Regions from separate parts of the Methanocalculus natronophilus genome, predicted to be linked through region 2. Evidence: riboswitches for the same ligand, from Rfam matches in the RefSeq annotation. Region 2 holds a riboswitch; the other holds the start of a gene.

What was found. Region 2 has a riboswitch for fluoride ahead of ABCO64_RS00695 (prenyltransferase/squalene oxidase repeat-containing protein). Riboswitches for the same ligand answer to the same signal wherever they lie in the genome.
Region 1: another riboswitch for fluoride. It lies ahead of ABCO64_RS01500 (MutS-related protein); the one in region 2 lies ahead of ABCO64_RS00695 (prenyltransferase/squalene oxidase repeat-containing protein).

The regions. Positions count from the first base shown of each region.
Region 1 covers NZ_JBCEXH010000001.1:277,273-282,945, reverse strand. The annotation lists gene ABCO64_RS01515 (AlbA family DNA-binding domain-containing protein) at 1-779, opposite strand, end outside; gene ABCO64_RS01510 (5-methylcytosine restriction system specificity protein McrC) at 951-1,127, opposite strand; gene ABCO64_RS01505 (MutS-related protein) at 1,124-2,578, opposite strand; gene ABCO64_RS01500 (MutS-related protein) at 2,710-4,242, opposite strand; fluoride riboswitch at 4,409-4,470, opposite strand; gene ABCO64_RS01495 (nuclease-related domain-containing DEAD/DEAH box helicase) at 4,572-5,673, opposite strand, start outside.
Region 2 covers NZ_JBCEXH010000001.1:139,631-145,303, forward strand. The annotation lists gene ABCO64_RS00685 (helix-turn-helix domain-containing protein) at 1-346, opposite strand, end outside; gene ABCO64_RS00690 (hypothetical protein) at 343-747, opposite strand; gene ABCO64_RS00695 (prenyltransferase/squalene oxidase repeat-containing protein) at 757-1,641, opposite strand; fluoride riboswitch at 1,652-1,716, opposite strand; gene ABCO64_RS00700 (hypothetical protein) at 1,816-2,289, opposite strand; gene ABCO64_RS00705 (heavy metal translocating P-type ATPase) at 2,480-4,924, opposite strand; gene ABCO64_RS00710 (ferritin) at 5,000-5,485, opposite strand; gene ABCO64_RS00715 (hypothetical protein) at 5,597-5,673, shown strand, end outside.

The sequences.
Region 1 (5,673 bases), 140 kb from region 2:
GAGAAGTCAGCACCCCTGAATGCATGTTTTTTGAGAAAGAGCATCACACTCCCGACCGCATCCGGGAGATGTTCATGTATCTCGATATGGTCGAAGATGTATGCTTTATCAACTCCAATAAATCTCCCGCACTGAATCCAGGCATCGGGGAAATAATACTCCCTCTTCTTTCCAAACAAAAGCATGCCTCCGGTTGTCGGGACAAGCTTCCCCTGTACTGGAACGAGTAGTTTCAGGGTGAGGATTTCCTCATCAGTTAGATCTCTCTGGCCCCTGAACTGTCGCCTGGCGGCATCAGTATCAAGATCATCTCCAGTGAGATCTGGCAACGGCATCTCGTCAAAGGAGATCCCGGAGACACTTCGCCTGAGTTCACTGATCAGTTCCTGATCTGCCTTCCGGTTGGTTGAGCCAAGCCTGACATATACACCATCAAACGGCCCTTCTTTCTTCAGATAATATGGCCGCTGGCTGCCTGGATATACTTCAACAGCAAGAAGTGTTTTATTATTGATCGAGACAAGCTCGATCTCCGGGACAAGCCCCGGGGCTATTGAATCTGCTATGAGGCTACAAAGCCTCTCCTCTTCATCCAGAGGGTCAGAAATGCTGACTATTTCGCGGGAGTCGTCGTCAACACCAATGAGAATGTGGCCACCGGCAGTATTTGCAAAGGCGACTACTGTCTTCAGGATGTTCTTTGGGGAGGAGAGATCCCGCTTGAACGCAAGGGTTTTACCCTCTGGCTTTGCTATACGTTCTGATATTGGGATATACATCAGGTTTCCTCAAGAGATGTATTACAAATGATGATTTTCTCTACAATGTCACCGTAACCCGGCATAATACCATCCCATCTCATATATTGCATTGCTGCCAATACCTGTTCTGTAATCCATGGCTTCGGTGGACTAAAAGTATACTAAACTCACCCTGTCACCATCACCGTTTCAACCTGTTCTGGCTGTGGCAGGGGGTCTCTTTGCTGCCTTTGTGGCATAGGCATACATCTGGTACATATCTGCCTGTGAAACGCCACCATTCCTGTCTTCCTGCTTGAGAAGCTTGTATTTGGTATCGATGATGATTGTTTGTGCTCCACCCCTGATGATACTATCAGGTTTCATCCTGCATCTGTGTCTGCATGTGTCTCCGAAAAAATCCGGGTATATAAATCCGGGCCAAAACTCGTCTGCAAAGGCTTCCCCTCTTCAATACGGAATGTCCGTTCTCCATCCTGCATACGTTCGGCACGGAGAAAAAGGGCATTATCAGGGGACTGATCATAGAGGCTTCGCGAAAATTCATGGAGATGGGTGACAAAAAGAACCCTGATCTGCTTCTCTATCAGGGCAGAGACGATCTGGTGGGAGACCTCAGAGCCTTCCCTCTCATTTGTCGCCGCAAAGGATTCGTTGAACAAGACCATGCTGTCAGGTTTCAGGGAATCCACGATCTGACTCATCCGCCTGAGCTCTTCATCAAATTTTCCACTCTGCATCGAATGGTCTTCTTCCCGCCTGAAATGGGTGAATATCCCTGTACAGACCTCTGCATGGAATGATTCTGCCGGCACAAACATTCCTGCCTGCATCATCATCTGTGCCAGGCCAATGCTCCGGAGAAAGGTAGTTTTTCCTCCCCGGTTCGCACCGGTGATGATGGTGAGATCTTTTCCTGTGGCAAACAAATCATTGCTGACTATTGGTTGATCGATTCTGAGGGCCAGGCATATGTCATATACCCCCCGAACGGAGCACTTCCGTGATCCCGGCTCTTCCGGGACCGGGAAACAGATAGTCGTCCCTCTGTGCGAAAGGTGGCTGTGCAGCTGTATGCAACCGAGATAGAATGCCAGCTCGGTCTTGAGACTTGTACACATCTGTACCAGGTGATCGGACACCCGGACAAGAAGAGCAGCAATATCTCTCACGCTCTCTCCTTTCAGCTCGCCCAATGCCCGAAATCCTGCAACATCCCGCTCTGCTATGGTGAAGTGATACTGATCAGGATCTTCCCTGGAAATAAAACGAGAGATCCAGGATTGCTTACCTGGCTTTCTGCTTCTCTGGATTGCATACCCGGTTCCCTGATTCCCCTTCCCAAGGACGGCACGAATCAGGTGTCCCTCCGGCAGTTTCAGTTCTTCGATCATCTCCCTCATGCTCAGGAGGTACTCATCAGAGAACTCCCGATCCAGCATGGAAAAGAACGTCCTGAAACCTTCAGATACAAAGGCTTCTCCATGCCGCTTTCCAATACCCCGGAGGGTTGCCAGCATCTCGATGAACAGCTCAATTGCCTTTACCGAATTGATTCGCACGGCGTCGGCGGACTGGCCAGTATATCTGCCGACTATCTTCAGGTACTCTTCAATCGATGCTGAGGCAGTATCATACATCTCCTGGATACTATCCGGATTGTTCATACAATCACGGAGAATATCCTGGCGGTAGCATATCGTGCCTGGATCACATGTTCCGGTCAGGAGGACATTTCTGACGACTTCCCTGATGAATACGTCACCACCTGCCATCGTGGCAACCAGGATATCCAATTCGAGATCGCAGCTGACCATCTGTTTCACCTGGGGCAGCGACTTCCACGCCGTCTGATACTCGCGGTGCCTCCACCGCTCAGGGGAAGGTGATTTGAGGAGCATGCCCCATTGAGGGTGAAAATCAGTATCTCTGTACAGAAGACAGGGCTTCATGATCGCATCCGCTCCTTGATCTTTTCATAGGTTACCTGGTTTTTCCTTGCGATAGCCATGGCATATGAAAGTCCATCGGCAGGCTTTCTTTCGATCCGATAGGTCCGCTGATCCGGGTCATCGACAACAACGGTGCTGACCATACTCACTGTTTTTGGCAGAGTCGTCAGCTCGTCTAAGAAGGTGACATAGATGCAGAGGATATCCTGGTCAATCACCTGGTCGAGTACTTTGTGACCGAGAAACAAGGCATCCTGCACGGTGGTGGAGGAAAAGATCTCGTTGATGATGATGATGCTTCTGGGCGTGCACTGGTTGAGGATAGTATGGATTCTTTCCAGGTCATCTTCCAGCTTGCTCCTGAATGTATTGATATCCTCCTCCTGTTCGAAGTGAGTGAAGAGCTTGTCGGGCAGAAAGAGCCGGGCTGTTCGTCCGGGAACCGGACACCCAAGAGATGCAAGGTGATGCAGTTGCCCATACATCCGGGCAAATGTGGTCTTGCCCCCCTGGTTTGGGCCGGTTATGACAAGAATACGCTCCTCTTGTTGCAGAAAAAAATCATTGGGAACAACTGATCGGTTACCGGAGAGAAGGCTGTTTGCCAGCGCCAGATCAAACCCCTCAGTGCAACAAATCTCTTTGCTGGTTTCAGAGACAAGGGGTGTGCAGAATGGGAGGCCTTTTTGTTTGAGGCAGCTGATGAATTCCAGATAGGCAATATAAAAATGAATGTCCCGGTCAAACCGGCAGATCGTCTCATCAGCAAAACCGGCATGTTTTTCCTGGAATGTATCCAGATGAGAAAACTCATTTTGGAATAATCGTGAGACGAGATCGAGGATCCTTCCTTCGACCTGGCTCATCTCTCTTTGTTCAGGGATTGTGTCCTTGTCAGAGGTGCCTGGCCCGGTAAGGAATTTTGAAAAAATATCTGCAACTTCCTGGTAATACTCCTCATCCGGGACATTCCTGCAGACTGTAACCTCATTTCCCCTGATATGGATTGTATATGCTACTCCTGCGAGTTCATTGCTGAGCCTGGTTATATCCTCAGCCAGGGAAATAAACTGTTCTGAGCTACTATATTGGTTCAGATAGGTCAGCATTGCCAAAAAGCCGCGTGACTCCAGGCTGCATTTTGAGAGAGCATCCGCAAGGGATTGTATTGCTTCGGTGTATATTCTGGCTGCCTCAAGGAACCAGCCTTTGTTTTGATACGTGTTGGGATTTTTTTCTGCCCGGGAGAGCAGCTGCCGCATGGACTGCATCTCTTTGGCAAATGTTCTGATGATCAGATAGAGGTGATCATCTCTGAGGTCTTCGAATACCTCCTGGCGGTACCGGACATCATCAGCACGATGTAATGGGGCATAGAAAAACGGGTTTAGGTGATACTCCTCATAATCCGCAGTCAGGGCTGATACAATCTGGTCCAGGTGAAGATCCTGGAAACAGGCAGGTTCCAGCATAGCATCGTCTCTGATATCGTCATCCGGATGTGCAAACAATATACCTGGACCCATCATGCAGCCTCCGTTTCGATTATTGCATATCGCTGAACGGGCTGACCCGGAAGAGAGGTATGCCTGGTTTTTTTCAGATACAGGGGCTCTGGCTCTTCCGGCAGACCAAAACGGGTGGTTCTACCAGATAGAAAGCACTTGATTATCCATGTACATGCCATACTGTCACATCAGGATAGAAGTCATCAGCAAAAGGCGGTTTATTCGGTGGACTTCATCACCGGCAGTAAGAGAGACGTGAGCGTGCGCTGAGGTACTTAGAGTTCCACAATAATTATAATCTTTGGTATGGCAGATCAGCTGGAGGCTCTCTAGAGTAAATCACCCCCCATTCACTCTCTTCCTGACTCTCCCATCTTCCCCCGGATCGCCCCCATCATCTCCCGGCTCCCCACAATCGCAAGCAGCAACCGGGCCCGGGAGAACGCAACATACAGCATCTCGTCGCTGTTTATCAATCTATCATCCAGCACGACGATGGTGACCGGGCTCTCCAGCCCCTTGAACCGCTTGACTGAATCAACGATGATTGCGTCAGTGGTGTCATTTTGAAAGAGCTCATTGCAGAACTGGTACCGCTGGCCGCCGATCTCGCGACCGGTGCAGTACTTGTCCCTGTCATCACGGGTCGAGATGAGGACCGCGATATCGGATGGCGGGATCTCTTCTCTCTCAACCAGGGTGTAAATGTACTCTTCAAGTCTTGTCCGTGCAATAGCAGGGGTCTCTGCCTCAATCCACTCAACCTCAAGGCCATCCGGCCCGATGGCTTTTGTCTCCTGGCCCTTGTAGAAGAGCCGGGCAACCTCGTGGATACGCTGGGTGTTCCGCAGGTTCAGGGAGAGGGTAAAGGGGATCTCATAGAGCTGTTCCAGGTACCTGCCCTCATTCTGGTAGACATCCTGGTTATTGTCATAGAAGAGTCGGATCTTCTGTTTTCCATCCGGGTCAAGTGCGGATTCTAGTGACTGCAGGAGGCGGGGAGGAAAGTCCTGGCCTTCATCAATGATGAGTGTGTCAAAGCGTCTCTCTGGCAACGTGCTGAGTGCTTCAAGCAGGTGAGTTGGGTACTTCTCGAGAAAGAGCCGGCTGTCAACCGTTGATCTATCAACGTCTATGCACGCCTCGGAGAAGAGGTCATCGCAGACCTTGTGGTAGTTGCCGATCATGAGCAGGTCACGGTCGCCTATTGTCTTTTTCATGTACTCTGAAAGCGGTCGGTTGTAGCAGGTGAGAAGGACCCGCTCCCCGGCGTGTATGCAGCGGACTGCCTCCTCCATTGCGAGGATCGTCTTTCCGGTACCGGCAGACCCGGATATTGCCACCCGCCTGGTACTGGCAAAGCCTGCTAGGATCTGGTACTGGAGAGGGGTCAGTGTCTGGATATGCGCCTCGTCATCTGCCATCACCCGGTGGAGAGGTACATTGAGCTGG
Region 2 (5,673 bases):
CCATCGCATCGATCAGATCCGGCAGTTCCCCATGCAGGGCTTCAAATTGACGGGTGAAGAGCGGACAGAACCACGGTTTATTCCGGATATCGGGTCGGAGATGCTGAAATTCCAGATAATTATATATCTTCATTATTGTCTCACGATTGCAATTCAGCCGACAGGAATACCCAGACGCACCCTCGTTCTTCTCTCTTGTGATGAAACCGGCACGTTCAAACGAATCAAGCCACTTTCGAATAGTTGCCACCTTCGTAAAACCAACACCGGTAGCAAGGTCGATCTCACGATGTGAGTTGCCATCGAGCAGAATACGCATCAGGGGAGCTTTGACCGGGGATTTCATGGAATAAATGTCTCCATATCGTTATCAGAGAGAGCCTCACGTGCGTTCTGCAACCAAACAGACAGATGGCGGGTACGCCTCTTTAGGAAACGGCGGCTTTCATCAGTTGAGACCAGTGGGAGGGTGCATGCGATCTCCCGCAGAAGATACACAGCCGACTCAGTACTGATGGGCTTTTCAGAAGCATGCAGAGCAGGTTCATACCTGGAAATACCAGAAAGGTGCATAGTAATCGTTTCTTCTGTTGCGATTCCCTGATTCAGGCAATGGAAACAATGGGGTTTGAAATTGGTCCGGTTCCAGAGATTAAGGCTTTTTCCAGGATCCAAAAAGGTATGCTGATCAGCAGGCCCTTCTGCCCCGACAGAATGGGGGGAGAGTACTATCATGCCCATATTCATACAACCTCTTCATGCAGTTCCCGGATAGGAGGTACAACCAATATTGTTCTTTCGAATCCCCCCAATCATCCTCATCGCATCCAGCGCAAGATAGGTATGCTCAAGAGTTGCCGAACCGCCAAAGATGGATCTGACATAGCCACCACTCTGATGAACACACCTCATGATGAACGCTTCACAACTCCTGAGAAATGCCGGGTGGTATCCAAGCAGGAAGGATACAAGAACCCCGGCATGAATATCCTCTAAGTACGGCGGATATATACCAGGCACCACAAGAAACCCAAATTCCGGGTCTTCGAAGCATCTGATACAGGAACTGGAGCGAATTGACGAAAGAGGATACCCAAGATTCACAAGTATTGAGAGGGCATAGGAGGTGTCTGTCAGTGTTGCAGATTGGAACCCGGCCTCCCCCTCCAGATGTACATTCCAAAGGATCGTGTTGATAATGGTTTCACGAACCGGTCCGGTTGCCCTGATAGCAAGAGATCGGCATAAATCTGTGAGAAGGTACATCTGACAGTAACGTGAAGACGATTCGATTGGCCGGATACCATCTTGTGGTGGCCCAAGCGAAGAGATGATCCAGTCTGTTGGATCTCTCTGTGGCTGATCCCCAAGGATGATCAGACCAGCAATTGCCCGGCACCCGACAAACACATTTGAGAAACTCCCATCCTCTTTCTGAAATGAGTGAAGAAACGAGATTGTCGCGTTATCGTCTTCCGGAAGTGCATCCAGCATCTGAAGCGAGGCGAGAGCATAGAATGTATCAGCTACATTCGGCTCATTCAGCCTATAAAAGCAGTAACCGCCATCTCTGCACCGCCTATTCAGAATATAGCGGGTTGTTTTGGCATTTTGTTCTATCGTGTCGATCATCGGCTTCATCTACCCTCTAGAGAAAGTAGAAGTCATTAGCCAGCTGAACGGGCGATTGTGGCGGACTTCATCGCCATACTCACATGAGCAGGTGATGGGGGGTTCCGTGGTGCGCTGTTTGCAGACACGAAATGATATGTAGTATCTTCCTGATGATTGGCGAAGGGAAGCGTATGCTCCCTTCTATCCCTGGCATCTCCGGCAAAGGTAAGCTACAGCCATCCCGCCTTTGAGGAGATCGCCCGAGATCTTCTTTGCTGCATTCCTGACAAAGAGCTTCCGGCATGAGCTGCACCGCTTCGGGAATAACCGCTCGATACGGGACAGTTCAGCGTCCAGTTCATAGGTGAGCTGTTCCTTCTCCCTGAGTGCCGGGACTATCTCCCCATCTTCCTCAACTGATGAGAGCAGGCGGAAGACCTGGAGCGGGTTTGCTCCGGCATCCTCGAACTTCTTAAAGAGGAAGTACTGGAGAACGAGCCATGACAGTTCAGATCGATCAAATAGATCATCATACTCAAGCGGCTCTTCCTGAGCCTCAAGCTCTTCAACCGGGGAGCCGCAGAGTGGACAGTTCCCTCCAACCAGCTCTTCCATATAGATTTCTTCACGACACCCGGGGCATGTGGTGTGGCGTGCATGTGTACGATATCCCATTGTGTATTCTCCGGACTCGACAACTTCTTTTCTGCAGGCTCATCTCGGCCGGTATCGTCCGGTTCCACACGCCCCCTCATGCAGGAGGGGGATCCCAGATTATGTTACATCTCTGTTTTGAAACAAGATAAAGGTACGAGTCATACCATGCGGGGAGGCGAGAAAGCCATGAAAAAAGGCAGGAAAAAGTTTATTGGTCAGGTATCTCCCTCGCCTGGAGAGCAGGGGGATTATACCCTCGCAGGAGGAGTGAGAGCGAGACGATTGTGACAGAGGAGAGAGCCATTGCAAGTCCTGCATATTCGGGCCGGAACGTGACCCCGAAGAACGGGGTGAGGAGACCTGCTGCGATAGGAATGAGGAGAATGTTATAGAAGAAGGCCCAGAAGAGGTTGCCCCGTATCCGTCCCATCACTTTACGCGCAAGCTGGATGGCTGCAGCCGCATCGATCAGATCGTCATGGATAAGGACAACGCCCCCGCTCTCGACTGCAACATCTGTTCCTCCGGAGATTGCAATCCCGACATCGGCCTGTGCAAGAGCCGGGGCATCATTGATCCCATCCCCGATAAATGCAACCACCTCACCCTGCTCCTGGAGCCTGGATACCTCGCCAGCCTTCTCTCCCGGAAGCACACCTGCAAGTATCCGCCTGATACCTGCCCTCTCCCCGATGACCTGGGCGGTGTGCTGGTTATCCCCGGTGATCATGACAACCTGGAGGCCCATATCCTGGAAGACTGAAACCGCAGCAGCTGATGTCGGTTTGAGGGGATCGGTGATCGCAATACAGCCGGCATACCCGCGATTCATGGCAACCAGTACAACAGTCTTCCCGTCAGTTTCGGACCTGACAATCGCACCAAGCGCACTTTTTGGGATCTGGATGGATCGGCTGTCAAAGAGGGCCCTGTTGCCGATGAGAACAGGTACGCCATTGACAGAGCCGCTGATGCCAAGGCCTCCGAAGGTCTCAAAGCCTGTGGCCTCCTGGATGGGTGCCCCTCTTCGTTCTGCTTCGTGCATGATTGCCATGCCAAGGGGGTGAAGAGACTGCTTCTCAACCGAGGCTGCAGATGAGAGGAGTTCTTCCTCAGTGCAGGAGTATGGTATGGTATCGGTCACCACCGGCCTGCCTGCGGTCAGGGTGCCGGTTTTATCAATCGCCACTGTTGTTATTGTCCCTGATCGTTCCAGTACCTCGCCATTTCGTATCAGGATACCAAGTTCTGCGCCACGGCCGACCCCGACGGTGATGGCGGTGGGAGTGGCAAGACCAAGAGCACAGGGGCAGGCAACAACCAGCACAGCAATGAGTGCGGTCACGGCAAAGAGGAGAGGCGATCCAGCGATGAAATACCAGAAGAGAAAGGCAAAAACTGCAATGCTGAGAACGACCGGTATGAAGTAGGAGACGACCCGGTCTGCAATACGCTGGACTTTTGGCCTGCTTGCCTGTGCCTCCCCGACCATCCTGATAATCCGTGCAAGGACCGTATCACTGCCGACACGGGTTGCACAGACAGTCAGTACCCCGGTTGTCGAGATGGTTCCGCCTATAACGGTTGCATCCCTGCTTTTAAAGACCGGGATGGGCTCTCCAGTCACCATGGATTCATCAACATGGCTCTCACCGTCCATGACCACACCATCAACTGGTACCGCCTCTCCCGGCCTGACAACGACGAGATCATAGGGGACAATCTCCTCCAGTGGCACCTCGATCTCTGTCTTCTCCCTGATGACGATCGCCTTCTTTGGCTGAAGGCTGATTAACGCCCTGATGGCTTCGCCAGCCTTTCCTTTTGCCCGTGCCTCAAGATACCTGCCAAGGGTGAGGAAGGCTGTGAGCATGACTGCTGTCTCAAAGAAGATGAAGTCTGCTGAGAGAAAGATGCCAAATGTGCCAAAGACACTGGCTACATACGCTGTTCCGATACCAAGGGAGTACATGACATCCATATCCAGGATACCATGCCTGAGGGAGCGGACTGCGGCAAAAACGATCGGGTATGCCAGGTAGAGGAAGAAGGGGGTTGTGATGAGAAACAGGAGAACCGGCATGGGAAGGGGAAGTGGAGGCTGAAGGTGCATCAGGAGCATGAGAAGAGCCGAAACTGCAAACCCGATGATGGATCTATGAAGTTTATTACGGAGATCGCGGGCAGCCTCCTCCTCATAAAGCCCGGATGCATCATCCCCTTCAAGGCCGGTTGCCTGATAGCCTGCATCACGAACTGCTTGTCTGATGGAATCAACTGTTTGGATGTCTGGATAGAACGCCAGGTGCGCCTGCCCGGTCCCGAGATTGACTGATGCCGCGGAAACCCCGGGAAGGGATTTCAGGGTCTTTTCGATTGCCTGTACACACATTGCACAGGTCATGCCGCTGATACGGAGTGTGAGTTTTTCAGGGACGGGATCAAAGCCTGCTTTTTTAATTGCATCCTCTATCGACTGTATAGTAACCTGATTGGGATCAAATGTGATCCTGAGCTTTTCAGAGGCAGGATTCACTGACGCATGAGAGACGCCATCAAGCACACCAACGGCTTTCTCAATTGTTCCTGCACATGTTGCACAGTGCATCCCGCTGATTCCGAGATCAGCGGTAATGGCGTTTTGTCCATCCATACATATCTCCCGGTGATAGGTAGTTCTGAAAACTTAAAAAGGAGATGGGGAGTATTATGATACGTTATGGGCCATTCAACGTTTTCCAAGGTGGTGATCGAGTTGGAAGAGCCCGCCGGTTGAGTCCCCGATCTTCTCAAGTTTTGCGACGATTTCTGAGGCGTTTGCCTCTTCCTCAACCTGTTCGGAGACAAACCACTGGAGCATGATCTCCGAGGCATAGTCTTTCTGTTTGATTGCTTCTGCCATCATCGTGTTGATCATCTGCGTGACCTTCTGCTCATGGGCATATACCTCCCTGAAAAGGGTAAGCGGATCTTTCCATTCTGCTTTTGGAGCATCTATTGCAGCAAGTTTAACTGTTCCTCCACGCTCGTTGAGATAATCATAGAACTTCATTGCATGCTCAAGTTCCTCCTGTGCCTGAAGGCGAAGCCAGTGGGCAAATCCATTCCATGTCTCTTTGGTGCACCATGCAGACATGGAGAGGTACAGGTACGATGAGTACAGTTCCGCATTGATCTGGTTGTTGATTAGGTCTTCCATCTTATTTCCTATCATGCTATTCACCTCATGTTCATCTGCCGCACTGCGGCAACAGGAGAGGATGTAATTTTTGTATTGTTAAGGGTTTCGATAGCTGAAATTGAATGGATCAGGTGACAGGCAGAAATGGTGACAGGCAGAGCCGGTGGCAGCCGGGGGTCAGGTGATATGCTCTCTTCTCTTCTGACCATGATACGGAATAA